4 regions of the Shewanella sp. 30m-14 genome follow, and region 1 is predicted to be linked to each of the others. Evidence: predicted binding sites of a transcription regulator. Region 1 holds the regulator's gene; each other region holds the start of a gene.
What was found. Region 1 encodes sigma-54, which starts transcription at its own class of promoters, with help from an activator protein. Its sites were predicted from a motif close to GTTGGCACGNNNNTNGNNT; they were not measured.

Region 1 (3,199 bases):
GCCCGTAAAGGTATCGGTTACCTACCTCAGGAAGCCAGTATTTTTAGAAAGCTGTCAGTACGTGACAACATCATGGCCGTCTTACAGACTCGTCATGACATCAATAACGAGCAACGTGAAGAACAACTTGAGCATCTACTCGAAGAGTTTCATATCACTCACATTCGTGACAGCCAAGGTATGGCATTGTCTGGAGGCGAACGCCGCCGGGTAGAAATTGCTCGGGCACTCGCAGCTAATCCAAAGTTTATCTTGTTAGATGAGCCGTTCGCGGGTGTTGACCCCATTTCAGTTATCGATATTAAAAAAATTATTGAACAACTTAAGAGTCGCGGTCTGGGCGTACTGATCACCGATCATAATGTTCGCGAAACTTTGGACGTTTGTGAGCGTGCTTACATAGTAAGCCACGGAAATCTGATTGCTGAAGGTACACCTGCCGAAATCTTGGACAACCAACAGGTTCGAGCGGTGTACTTAGGTGAACAATTCAGGCTATAGTTAATTCACAGTATGGAAGCTGAAAAACTCAATATGGAATTATTTCCAAAAAAAAATCAACGTGTTGAGTTTTTGAGCAACCTTCGCCAGTTCAACGAGCTTTAACGTTTAACTACAGTGTAGGGAATAGCGGTAAAATGAAAGCGTCACTCCAGCTCAAAATGGGTCAACAGCTCACTATGACTCCCCAGTTACAACAGGCCATTCGCCTGTTACAACTGTCTTCTTTAGAGCTGCAACAAGAGATCCAACAAGCATTAGATTCTAATCCGTTACTGGAGCTAGATGAAGAGCAGTCAGATGGCGATATGATCAACGATGAAGATCACTCTGTAAATGACTCTAATAGTGAACTCACCCAAGATAGCGCAAGCGTTGACACCTCCGAAGCCCTCACCCAAGATTCCATGCCCGATGACCTGCCTATGGATACCACTTGGGATGAAGTCTACACCGTTTCCTCTAATGCTAGCTCAGGCGTAAGTCGTGAAGATGACATGCCATTCCAAGGCGAGACTAGCGAAGGCTTATATGAGCATCTTGAGTGGCAAAAGAACCTCACCCCATTTTCAGATAACGATCTTGCTATCGCCACCGCGATTATTGATGCGATCGATGAACGAGGTTATTTAACCCAGAGCTGTGACGAAATTCTCGAAGCGATGGGCGATCCTGAAACTGAACTCGATGAAGTCGAAGCCGTTTTAAAACGAATTCAACATTTTGATCCTATCGGTGTTGCCGCCCGCAACTTAAGTGAATGCCTACTTATCCAGCTAGCACAATATGCCGCAGATACACCGCACATTGAAAATGCAAGATTACTGATTAAAGACTATTTAGACCTTATTGCGGGGCGTGATTTTAGGCAGTTAATGCGTAAAACCAAACTCAAAGAGGATGATTTACGTGAGGCGATCACACTGATCCAAACTCTTAACCCAAGACCTGGGCTTGCCATTGCACGCAGTAAAGATGAATACGTCATTCCCGACGTGTCTGTCAGCAAGAAAAAAGGTCGCTGGGTGGTAGAGCTAAATCCTGACTATATGCCTAAGATTAATGTTAATCAGCATTACGCATCAATGGCGCGTAGCACAACGAATCAGGCCGACGGTCAATTTATCCGTGGCCACCTGCAAGAAGCTAAGTGGTTTATAAAGAGCCTGGAAAGCCGCAACGACACCTTATTGAAAGTGACAAACTGTATCGTCAAATTCCAGCAAGGCTTTTTTGAGTTCGGTGAAGAAGCCATGAAACCTATGGTACTCAATGACATTGCCGAAGCTGTTGAAATGCATGAATCTACCATTTCACGCGTTACCACACAGAAGTACATGCACACCCCAAGGGGCATTTTTGAACTAAAATATTTCTTCTCAAGCCATGTGGGTACCGACGATGGCGGAGAATGCTCATCGACAGCAATTAGGGCATTTATTAAGAAATTAGTCGCAGCTGAAAACCAGAGGAAACCGTTAAGCGATAGCAAAATGGCCCAGCTTCTGGCTGAACAAGGGATTAAAGTTGCTAGACGTACGATTGCAAAATATCGAGAAGCGATGCTGATCCCGCCCTCAAACCAACGTAAGAGTTTATAACTCAAAATTAGGCACATGGAGGATCGATAATGCAAATCAACCTGACAGGACATCACATCGAAATCACCGATTCACTACGCGGTTATGTAGAAGAGAAATTTACAAAGCTTGAACGACATTTCGATCAGATCAATAATGTGCACGTTATTTTGAATGTACAAAAAATGCAGCAGATTGCCGAAGCTAAAATTCACCTTAAAAAAGGGGAAGTATTTGCTATTTCGGAACATGCAGATATGTATGCTGCAATAGACTCCCTGATCGATAAACTAGATCGTCAGGTTATTAAACACAAAGAGAAGCTGACTAAACACTAACGATGGAACTAAGTACCATCCTGCAGCCGGAGTGCACTACCTGCGCCACTCCGGGCAGTAAGAAAAAAGTACTGGAGTTAATCAGTGACATTGCCGCTGTCCAGTACCCAACCCTTTCTTCACAAGAGATCTTTGAAAGTCTCTTGGCACGAGAGAAAATGGGTAGCACGGGAATAGGTAATGGTATAGCGATTCCTCATGGAAGGCTGTCGAATATAGAACGTCCAGTTGCAGTATTAGTTAAATGTGAAGTTCCTATCCCATTTGACTCATTCGATAAGCAGCCTGTCGATATTCTATTTGCTTTATTGGTGCCATCTGATCAGTGTGAGCAACATTTAGCAACACTGTCTTGTATGGCTGAAAAACTCAACGATAAAGCGGTGGTTAAGCAGTTGAGAAAGACCAGCAATGAATCAGAGCTATACCAAGTCATTACCCAATAGCTAACTACTCAGGTCTTTAAGTTATTTATTTTTTACACAAAAGGTAAATGATTTAAAGACCTAAGTAATTATTACAGCAATATTATTTATTCTTATTCACCCGCTCAACTTCTTGCTTTCAGCCTTAAAAAAGTTAATCTATACACTTACACAATATAACCACAAAAATCATACATTTTGTTTAATGTCTATCAGGTAATCATACGATGAAGCTTGTTTTAGTCTCAGGTCGCTCCGGTTCAGGTAAGTCCGTTCTATTAAGAATGCTAGAAGATCTCGGCTATTATTGTGTCGATAACCTGCCCTTGCCAATGATGGGGACCTTACTCAAAGA
Region 2 (3,199 bases), on a different contig from region 1:
GAAGGGATATAAATATCAAGCAGATTAATCGAATTAGGATCTTCAAGCGCTGTCAGGCTAAAGAACTCCCCTGCCTGCCAGTCAGGAAATGTGTACTTAATAAAGTACATCGTCAGCAAACCAAAAGCCCAGATAACCAACATTAACTTACCGACTTTCACGCCAAGAGATTTGGCTTGCTCCATACTTAGGCTACCTAAGCTAGAAATCAAAGATACGATAATGTACGGAATAATGGTCATCTGCAGCAGCTTAATAAAAGCATCACCGATAACCGACATCCAGGCCAACATCTCACCAAAAAACAATCCCGCAGCAATACCTGCTGCAAACGACAATAACACCAACGTCGACATACTCATTTTTTGTTTTGGCTTATCGGCAGACTCTTTTTCTGGCGCTATTGCTGCAGTTTTGCTGGTCATATAATGCCTCCTTGCTGACCCATATCGGCTACCTCTGTTTGAGAGTCCTTAATGGCGTCTTGATAACACTTAAGATATTGTAAAATCTTCTCTTCTGGATTAAACAGTTTAGCCGCTCGAGCTCTTCCAGCCTTGCCTAGATTTTGTTGCGTGTGTGGTTCAGTCAAGATGCGCTCCATGGCTTTGGCCATACCTAACGCATCATTAGGGTCAAACATAAAACCTGTTTTACCATTGTCTACCACTTCAGGAACACCATCGACGTTACTGCTAACCGTTGGAACGCCACAGGCCATCGCTTCGAGTAACACCATACTAAAAGACTCTCGATAACTCGGTTGGATCATGCAATCAGCATTAGGGAGATAATGCTCAACATGGGTAGCATCTCCCACAAAGACAACATGCTTTAAAATCCCCAACTTTTCACATTGCTGCTTGATACCATCAATATCAGGGCCACTCCCGAGCAGTACCAGCCGAGCTTTGACTTTCCTAAGTAGCATGTGAAATGAGCGGATCACTGTGTCGCTGTTTTTTAGCGGCCTAAAATTAGACACATGCATCACGATTTTCTCATCGTCTCTCGCTAACTGACGTCGAACATTAATGTCTGCAAATTTGGGGGAGAAAACGTCTAAATCAATAAAATTATGAATAACATCAATCGACTTACTTTTATCGAAATGACTGTATATATAGTTACGTTGATAGCTCGAAACCGTCGTGACCTTACTACTTTTATGGATACTGAAACGATTAAGTGGATACAGAGGTTTATCTTGACCAACAATCGTCACATCGGTGCCATGAATAGTCGTGATGGTTGGAAACTTATGCTCGGTGATTTCACCCGCTAGATAAGCGCATAATGAGTGAGGAATGGAGTAGTGTGCATGTACAACATCAAGCTTAAATTGCTCGACCACTTCCACTATTTTAGCCGTCAATGCAAATGTATATAGAGGATCGGAAAACAGGGGGTAATTAATGGCTTCAACGGAGTGAAAGAATAAGCATTCTGAATCCTCTATCAATTTAAAAGGCCGAACACTGGAGATAAAGTGAACTTCATGGCCAAGCTTAGCAAGCCCTAACCCTAATTCTGTTGCTACCAGCCCCGAGCCCCCGATACTTGGGTGGCACACTATCCCTATGCGCATCTTCGACATAAATTCCTCACCACCAAAACAGTTAAGAGAATGTTACAGCAAAAGAAAACTTAGCATCATTAGGAACTTAATCCAAGTAAATCCTTTTACGCTATTAATGAATAGTTATCATGAAAATAAAGGTGAATATTAGCGGTTGATGTCATCATTCGAGCCGATATGGTGAGTCACACCTTTCCCTCAACTCTTACATCCAACACCTCACTCCTCACATATATTTTGATTTGCAAAATGCAAAAACTGATCTTTACCTTAATCTTTCAAAACAAATAAACCAATGAAAGTAAACAATAAAAATTAATGGCACAGCTTATGCTTTCACTGAATATATTAATAATATCGACAGTGAGAGATGCATTATGAAAATATCCAAAACAATCCCATTACGCTGCTCCCCATTAATTTTAAGCTTATTAATTTCTGCCAGTGTCAGCGCGTCCGCTCCCTTTAGTGCCTGTCCAACTGAAGCATTTGTGATCCAGAAGCAATCTAATACCCCCAAAAGCTACGGTGTAAACCTAGCAACTGGTAGCTATGTGGTGTTATCTGAGGATATGGGGACAGGCAACGGCTACAACGGCGTTGGGTTTAATTACCATGATAACTACATTTACGGTTGGGATTATGCAACGGGATCATTAGGCCGTGCCGGCAACGATTATCAAATTATCTCCCTTTCTGTTACCAAAGATACAACCGCTGCGAGTGCCGGTAATTTCTATGTCGGAGACGTCGCAATCAATGAAAACGTTTGGTATGGCTATCGAAAAGGTAAAGGGTTATTCAAAATCCCTCTTGATAACCCTGCAAGCTATAACATGACCTTAGTGCCTGGCAGTACCGCCTATGCGACCTATAATATTACCGACCTCGCCTTTCATCCTACCGATGGTTACATGTACAGCATTAGTAATGGATCTATAGGTAGGCTGTTGCGTATCGACCCCGCTAGTGCAGAAGCCACCGACTTAGGCGTGGTCATTACCTCAAATTCGGGAAACTTTATTTTTGGCGCACAATTTTTTGACCCTGATGGCAACCTTTATGTCAGTAATAACAGTAACGGTAATATCTACAAAGTTAACGTTGATTCGGCTTCACCAAGCGCAGTGTTATTTGCGTATGGCCCAGCCTCATCAGCCAACGATGGAGCCCGCTGCGCGTTAGCAGAAGTGGTGGTAGGTGATAGTGTCGACTTTGGTGATGCTCCTGATTCTTACGGCACCCGATTAAACTCAAATGGTGCCAGACACAACATCAGCGATAATCTCTATTTAGGCGCGAGTGTCGATAATGAGTCTGATGGTTATGCCGCGCCACTCTCCGATGATGCCAGCGATAGCTCTGATGACGAAGATGGCGTATCAATGCCTACGGGGTTTGAGCTTGGCGAGAGTGCAATACTACTCGTTACTGCTAGCGGTGGAAATGGCTACCTTAATGCTTGGTTTGACTGGGATCAAAACGGCGAGTTTGACTTAGAAGAACAGATTATCTTAGGTGAACCACTTGATAATGGTCTCAACACCCTCAGTATTGAAGTTCCTAGCTGGGCGAAGGCCGGACCAACTTGGGCACGCTTTCGTCTAAGTACTCAACAAG
Region 3 (3,199 bases), on a different contig from region 1:
GGCGGTGGCTTCTTTGTGACCTCATCTGAAGCGGGATCACAAGATCATTCATTTACCCGTGCAGGCGCTTTCAAGTTTGACTCTAATAACTATATCGTTGACTCAGCAGGTAACTTCTTACAGACCTTCCCTGTAGATAAAGATGGTAACTCGACGTCGGTGAGTTTAACCACCACTAAACCGGTACAGATCCCTGATACCGCAGGTAGTCCGGTTAAGACTGATAACGTCGGCATTCAGATGAACCTAAATGCGGGCGAGGCGACACTCGATCCAGCAGCGTTCGATCCAGACGACCCAGATACATTTAATAACTCAACCTCAGTGACCATGTATGATTCACTGGGTGAGCCACACATTTTAACCTCATACTTTGTACGTCCTCCTAATGCCGCTCACACCGGTGAGAGTAACTGGGTAGCGTTTTATGCAGTCGACGGCAAACCTGTCGATTTAGATCCTGCCGCGGGTGAGTATAAGACTGATACCAACGGTGACGGTACGGCTGATGGCACTGCTAATGCTGAAAACGCAGGGGGTTGGAAAGGCGCGGCTATTTCATTTAACGATACTGGCGCATATACCGGCAGCAACCCAGCAGTTATTAAAACAGAAGCCTTAGGTGTTGGTGGTGCAGATGTATTAGGCGCTGGCGCTGATGGTAGCCAGACCTTAACGCTAAACTTTAATAACCCAACTCAGTATGCATCGCCATTTGAGGTGACAGAGTTAACTCAAGATGGTACTACGGTAGGGCGTTTAACTAACGTTGAAGTAGGCGCTGACGGCCTAATTAACGCCAGTTACAGCAATGGTTCAACAGTACCACTTGCACGTGTTGCCTTAGTGAGCTTTGCTAACGAGCAAGGGCTAACGCAAGCGGGTAATACCTCTTGGAAGGCGAGTTTAGACTCAGGCCCGGCACTTGCCGGAGAGGCAAACAGTGGTACTTTTGGTAGTGTTCGTTCATCGGCACTTGAACAGTCAAACGTAGACTTGACGACCGAACTCGTTGATTTGATCTCTGCTCAGCGTAACTTCCAGGCCAACTCAAGAACGCTTGAAGTGAACAACACGCTACAACAGACAGTTCTGCAAATCCGCTAAGCTTTAAAAAGCTAAGAAGGTGCTCGCAGGCTCACTGCGAGGTCCCTTCTTGGCTTTAGGACCGAGGAAAAGCACAAGAGCCGAACGCTTCGCTCACGGAAGACGGAACGTTCGCAGGCTCACTCACAGAATGGTATAAGCTAAGAAGTTACTAGGGCGTTCGCAGGCTCACTTCGAGGACGCTTCGCTTCTAGGTCATAGGAAAAGCGCAAGAAAAGTCAAAAGCTTGCATTGGTTTTATTTATGCAATTGCTTTGATCTTTATGCTTTCCTAGAACCTAGAACCTAGAACCTAGAACCTTCTTTTTTCGTAGGTCGGCATTTATGCCGTCAGTTTAATCTTTTAAGCTTTTCCGTAAGCGAAGCGTTCCGTAGTGACCTTCAATTCAATCAAACAGTCACGTGCCGTCATGCCGCAGGCCGTTCGTCTTTGCATGCCTGTCTCAGCTTTTCTCATCTTAGCTTTAACCTAGAAGGAGTGTAGCGACGCTCTCGCAGTGGCATTCAATTAAAGTCAATAGTCACGTCCTAGCAGCGTAGCGTCCTTCTTTGTATATCTTGGCACGATGTTTGCTATTAATTTCGTTAGACGGAAGTTTGACGGAGTGTAAAGTGGACAAATTGCTCTATGTCGCGATGAGCGGCGCAAAACAGAATATGAATTCGTTGGCGGTCAGTGCCAACAATTTAGCAAACGCAAATACAGATGGCTTTAAAGCCTCTCTTGCTCAAGCTCGCTCTATGCAGGCTTTTGGCGAAGGTCTACCTACGCGCGTGTTCTCGATGACAGAAAGTCCGTCAGCTAATTTTTCTAGCGGTCCAATAAAAACCACTGGGCGTGATTTAGACATTGCCGTCAAAGGTGATGGCTGGATTGCTGTGCAAGCTGAAAATGGCGGTGAAGCGTATACCCGTTCAGGCAGCTTGCGTTTCGATAACTCTGGTGTGCTGCGTAATGATAGAGGCACGGCAGTGATGGGCGACAATGGCCCGATTGTATTGCCGCTACCCATTGAAAAGGTCGAAATCTCCCAAGATGGCATTGTATCTGTTCGTCCGTCGGGTGCCACAGCCGAGGTGATTGAAGAGGTTGCTCGCATCAAGTTGGTCAACCCGGGTAATCAAAATTTAATGCGCGGTGAAGACGGCTTGTTCCGTTTAATGTCGGGTGAGAATGCGCAGGCCGATCCAAGCGTCGGTCTGCTAAGCGGCGCAGTGGAAGGCAGTAACGTTAATGCCGTCCATGAGATGGTATCTATGATTGACCTACAGCGTCAGTTTGAGATGCAAGTGAAAATGATGAAAACAGCAGAAGAGAACGATCGCGCGTCCTCTTCCTTAATGCGCATAAGCTAGGAGAGACACTATGCATCCCGCTTTATGGATAAGTAAGACTGGTTTAGACGCTCAACAAACCGATATTTCAGTTATTTCTAATAACGTGGCTAACGCCAGTACCGTCGGGTTTAAAAAGAGCCGTGCTGTATTTGAAGACTTGCTGTACCAAAACGTCAGTCAAGCTGGCGGCATTAGCGCATCGAATACTAAATTGCCCAATGGTTTGAGTATTGGCGCCGGTACTAAAGTGGTCGCAACTCAAGAGATGTTTACTCAGGGCAACATGTTGACCACTGATAACTCGCTCGACTTGATGATTGAAGGCCCAGGTTTTTTTGAAGTGCAGATGCCAGATGGCACCGCAGCTTATACCCGCAATGGTCAGTTTAGTTTAGATGAAACAGGCCAAATCGTAACGCCGGGTTCAGGTTATGTGATCCAGCCTGCTATCACCATTCCAGAAGGCGCCACTAGCATTACCGTCTCGGCAGAAGGCGAAGTCTCTGTTAAGACGCCAGGTAATGCCGAAAACCAAGTGGTAGGTCAATTAGCCATATCCGATTTTATTAATCCGTCGGGACTCGACCCAATGGGACAAAACCTGTACGTAGAAACTGGGGCAAGTGGCACACCTATTCAAGGTACGGCTTCACTCGATGGTATGGGCGCAATCCGTCAGGGGGCGCTTGAAACCTCAAACGTGAACGTGACCGAAGAGCTGGTAAACCTGATTGAAAGTCAGCGTATTTATGAG
Region 4 (3,199 bases), on a different contig from region 1:
TATTAATATGAACTGGGAAGCCATTATGCCGCCACCACAAGGGGCGGGCAAATCCTCTTATCTGACCGCGGTGACTGAAATTGAAAACGAATTAGTTGAGATTTTAGATGTTGAGAGAATTCTTGATGAAATTTCACCCGTTAACACTAACACCAGTAAAGAGCTGGATGATGCCTTAACGATTGACCGTGATAAGCATTACCACATTATGGTGATTGATGACTCATCGGTCGCTCGTAAGCAAATTATTCGCGCGCTCACTTCGCTCGATTTACAAATAGATACAGCCAAAGACGGTAGAGAAGCGTTGAATAAACTGCGGGCGATATCGGCAGAGCTTGATGACGTATCAACTGAGATCCCATTGATTATTTCTGACATTGAAATGCCAGAGATGGATGGTTATACCTTAACCGCCGAAATTCGTGATGATCCTAAGCTAAGAAACATTAAAGTGGTATTACACACTTCATTAAGCGGTGTGTTTAATCAGGCGATGGTGCAAAAGGTGGGGGCTAACGATTTTATCGCTAAGTTTAACCCTGATGAGTTAGCCGCAGCGGTAAACAAGCATTTAAGCCTGTAGTTGCCATTAGTTGCCGTTATTTAGTATCAGCATAAACCATAGCTTGCTTGTGTTTGTGTTGATGCTAAGGTATAAACCTGCGTTCGTTTTTACCCGTGGTCGATGTTGATTGACCACTGTGGTTTGTTTTACTGAATTAGGATATTAGAGTGGCGAATAAATCTCTTGCTGAGAATGAGTACAATCAATTTAGATTATTCTTAGAACAGCACAGCGGTATTGTGTTGGGAGAAAATAAGCAGTATCTGGTGCGTAGCCGACTAGCACCTCTTATGGGCAAATATAATTTGCCATCCTTATCAGACGTGGTTAAGCATTCGATGAAACCGACTGAGCGCCAATTGCGCACTGAAGTTATCGATGCTATGACGACAAATGAAACCTTATGGTTTCGCGACCGTTATCCTTTCGAGTTATTGTCGAGTACGATTTTACCCACATTTAGTCGTTTAGGCCGACCGGTAAAAATCTGGTCTGCAGCCTGTTCTTCAGGTCAAGAGCCGTATTCGTTAGCCATGACAATATTAGAGCATCAACAGCGCAAGCCTGGCAGCTTACCCGCCAGTGCAAGTATTCTGGCAACAGATTTGTCACCCTCTATGCTTGAGCGCTGTAAAAATGCGCAATACGATAATCTTGCCTTAGGTCGTGGTTTGTCTGATGAACGCAAACGTCAGTTTTTTGATGCTTTGCCCTCAGGCAACATGGTTGTTAAAGACAACGTTAAGCGCTTAGTCAATTTTCGCGCCCATAACCTGCTAGAAAGTTATACCTTACTAGGCAAGTTCGATATTATTTTTTGCCGTAATGTGTTGATCTATTTTTCACCAGAGGCAAAGCGGAAAATCCTACGGCAATTTGCTGCCGCGTTAAATCCTAACGGCATACTGTTTCTAGGCGCGTCCGAGTCTATAGCGGGTCTGTCTGATGAATTTGATATGGTGCGTTGTAACCCTGGGATCTACTATCAAAAACGAGGCTAATGCTTTGTTTGCTCGACTCTGCTCCTACTAACGCGTCTTTGTGACGCGTTTTTTATCTCTAGCATTCGATGTTGAATGTGTCTCCTAGCTAATCTTTCAAGTATCTCTCTAATTTGGCACAACTATTGCTTTGTTCTAACTATCGAGCTGAGGAGGCAATTTTATGGCGATTAGTTTTGACAAAGCATTAGGGGTTCATCAATACACTTTGGGCGTTCGCTCCCAGCGTGCAGAGATCCTGTCTTCAAATATTGCAAATGCTGATACGCCAAATTATAAAGCCCGTGATATCGATTTTTCTAAAGCGATGGGGGCGGCTCAATCTCAGCAATCGGGTTTAGCTATGGCTAAAAACGATACTAAACACTTCGATATGGCGGCATTAACTCAGCAACATGTGGGCTACCGGGTGCCAAATCAGCCTGATACGGGTGACGGTAACACGGTTGATATTCAGCAAGAGCAGTCTTCTTTTATGCAAAACGCACTGGAATATCAAATGTCACTGGGTTTTCTTGACAGTAAGTTCGCCGGTATGAAAAAAGCACTTAGAGGCAGTTAATCATGAGCTTATTTAATATTTTTAACGTTGCAGGTTCTGGTATGTCGGCCCAATCGGTCAGACTTAACACCACGGCGAGTAATATTGCCAATGCTGATTCTGTATCAAGCAGTGTGGGTGAAACCTACCGTGCGCGTCATCCTATCTTTGAAGCTGAAATGAGTAAGGCGCAGCAGCATCAAAGTGCAGCGCAGTCAGTTGCCGTTAAAGGGATTGTTGAAAGTGATATGCCACTGAATAAAGAGTTTTCGCCAGGTCACCCTATGGCGGACACCGATGGCTTTATCTACAAGCCTAATGTGAATGTAATGGAGGAGATGGCTAACATGATTTCAGCCTCTCGCTCTTATCAAATGAACGTACAAGTCACTGAAGCAGCAAAATCGATGCTTCAGCAGACATTAAAAATGGGCAAATAAACTCAGTGAAAGCTGGAGGTAAATTTTGAGCCTTATTAATCCGCTCACCGCAACACAGCCGGCTGCTAGCCAGCCACAACAGGCTAATGCTATTTCGCCACAAACAGCGCAGGCTGCGGCTCAGAGTACGGCTGCATCGGCGACTAACACTGAGCAGACATCAACGGGTAACCCGTTTCTTGATGGCTTACGTTTGCCTGAAGAAAGCGCTATTCCTGAACCCAATAGCCAGGAGTTAACCCAAGAGGATTTCTTCTCGCTATTGAGTCAACAGCTGTCGATGCAAGATCCCTTTAAGCCTGTTGAAAATGATCAGATGATCCAGCAGATGGCGTCTTTCTCAACGGTAGACGGGATCAGCAAACTGAACGAAGAGATTGTTAATCTAAATGCGTTAACCAGCTCAAGTCAGGCGTTACAGGCCTCAGGCCTTGTTGGCCAAAAGGTACTTATCCCGTCGGATACAGCGCATATCTCTGCTGAAGATCCGAACATGAAAGGCATCATCAGTACGCCGGAACCTGTCGAATCAATCATCGTCCGTATCGAAGATGAAAAAGGTCAGCTAATCACTACCTACAATGTCGATGGCAGTGCGGGTGGCAATATCGATGTCAGTTGGGATGGTTTAGATAAGAACGGCCAGCCC

Region 2: ACVBIU_RS11560 (LruC domain-containing protein) is a predicted target of sigma-54. The motif match lies at 1,897-1,915, and genes of this name have one in related genera.
Region 3: flgF (flagellar basal-body rod protein FlgF) is a predicted target of sigma-54. The motif match lies at 1,665-1,683, and genes of this name have one in related genera.
Region 4: flgB (flagellar basal body rod protein FlgB) is a predicted target of sigma-54. The motif match lies at 1,682-1,700, and genes of this name have one in related genera.

What each region holds. Positions count from the first base shown of each region.
Region 1 covers NZ_JBRILW010000005.1:13,424-16,622, forward strand. Annotated here, with positions in the region: gene lptB (LPS export ABC transporter ATP-binding protein) at 1-501, shown strand, start outside; gene ACVBIU_RS05185 (RNA polymerase factor sigma-54) at 639-2,102, shown strand; gene hpf (ribosome hibernation promoting factor) at 2,132-2,419, shown strand; gene ptsN (PTS IIA-like nitrogen regulatory protein PtsN) at 2,422-2,865, shown strand; gene rapZ (RNase adapter RapZ) at 3,072-3,199, shown strand, end outside.
Region 2 covers NZ_JBRILW010000013.1:99,083-102,281, forward strand. Annotated here, with positions in the region: gene ACVBIU_RS11550 (cation:dicarboxylate symporter family transporter) at 1-425, opposite strand, end outside; gene bshA (N-acetyl-alpha-D-glucosaminyl L-malate synthase BshA) at 422-1,597, opposite strand; gene ACVBIU_RS11560 (LruC domain-containing protein) at 1,957-3,199, shown strand, end outside.
Region 3 covers NZ_JBRILW010000015.1:54,150-57,348, reverse strand. Annotated here, with positions in the region: gene flgE (flagellar hook protein FlgE) at 1-1,107, shown strand, start outside; gene flgF (flagellar basal-body rod protein FlgF) at 1,720-2,463, shown strand; gene flgG (flagellar basal-body rod protein FlgG) at 2,474-3,199, shown strand, end outside.
Region 4 covers NZ_JBRILW010000015.1:57,881-61,079, reverse strand. Annotated here, with positions in the region: gene ACVBIU_RS12595 (chemotaxis protein CheV) at 1-586, shown strand, start outside; gene ACVBIU_RS12590 (CheR family methyltransferase) at 730-1,569, shown strand; gene flgB (flagellar basal body rod protein FlgB) at 1,733-2,131, shown strand; gene flgC (flagellar basal body rod protein FlgC) at 2,134-2,550, shown strand; gene flgD (flagellar hook assembly protein FlgD) at 2,576-3,199, shown strand, end outside.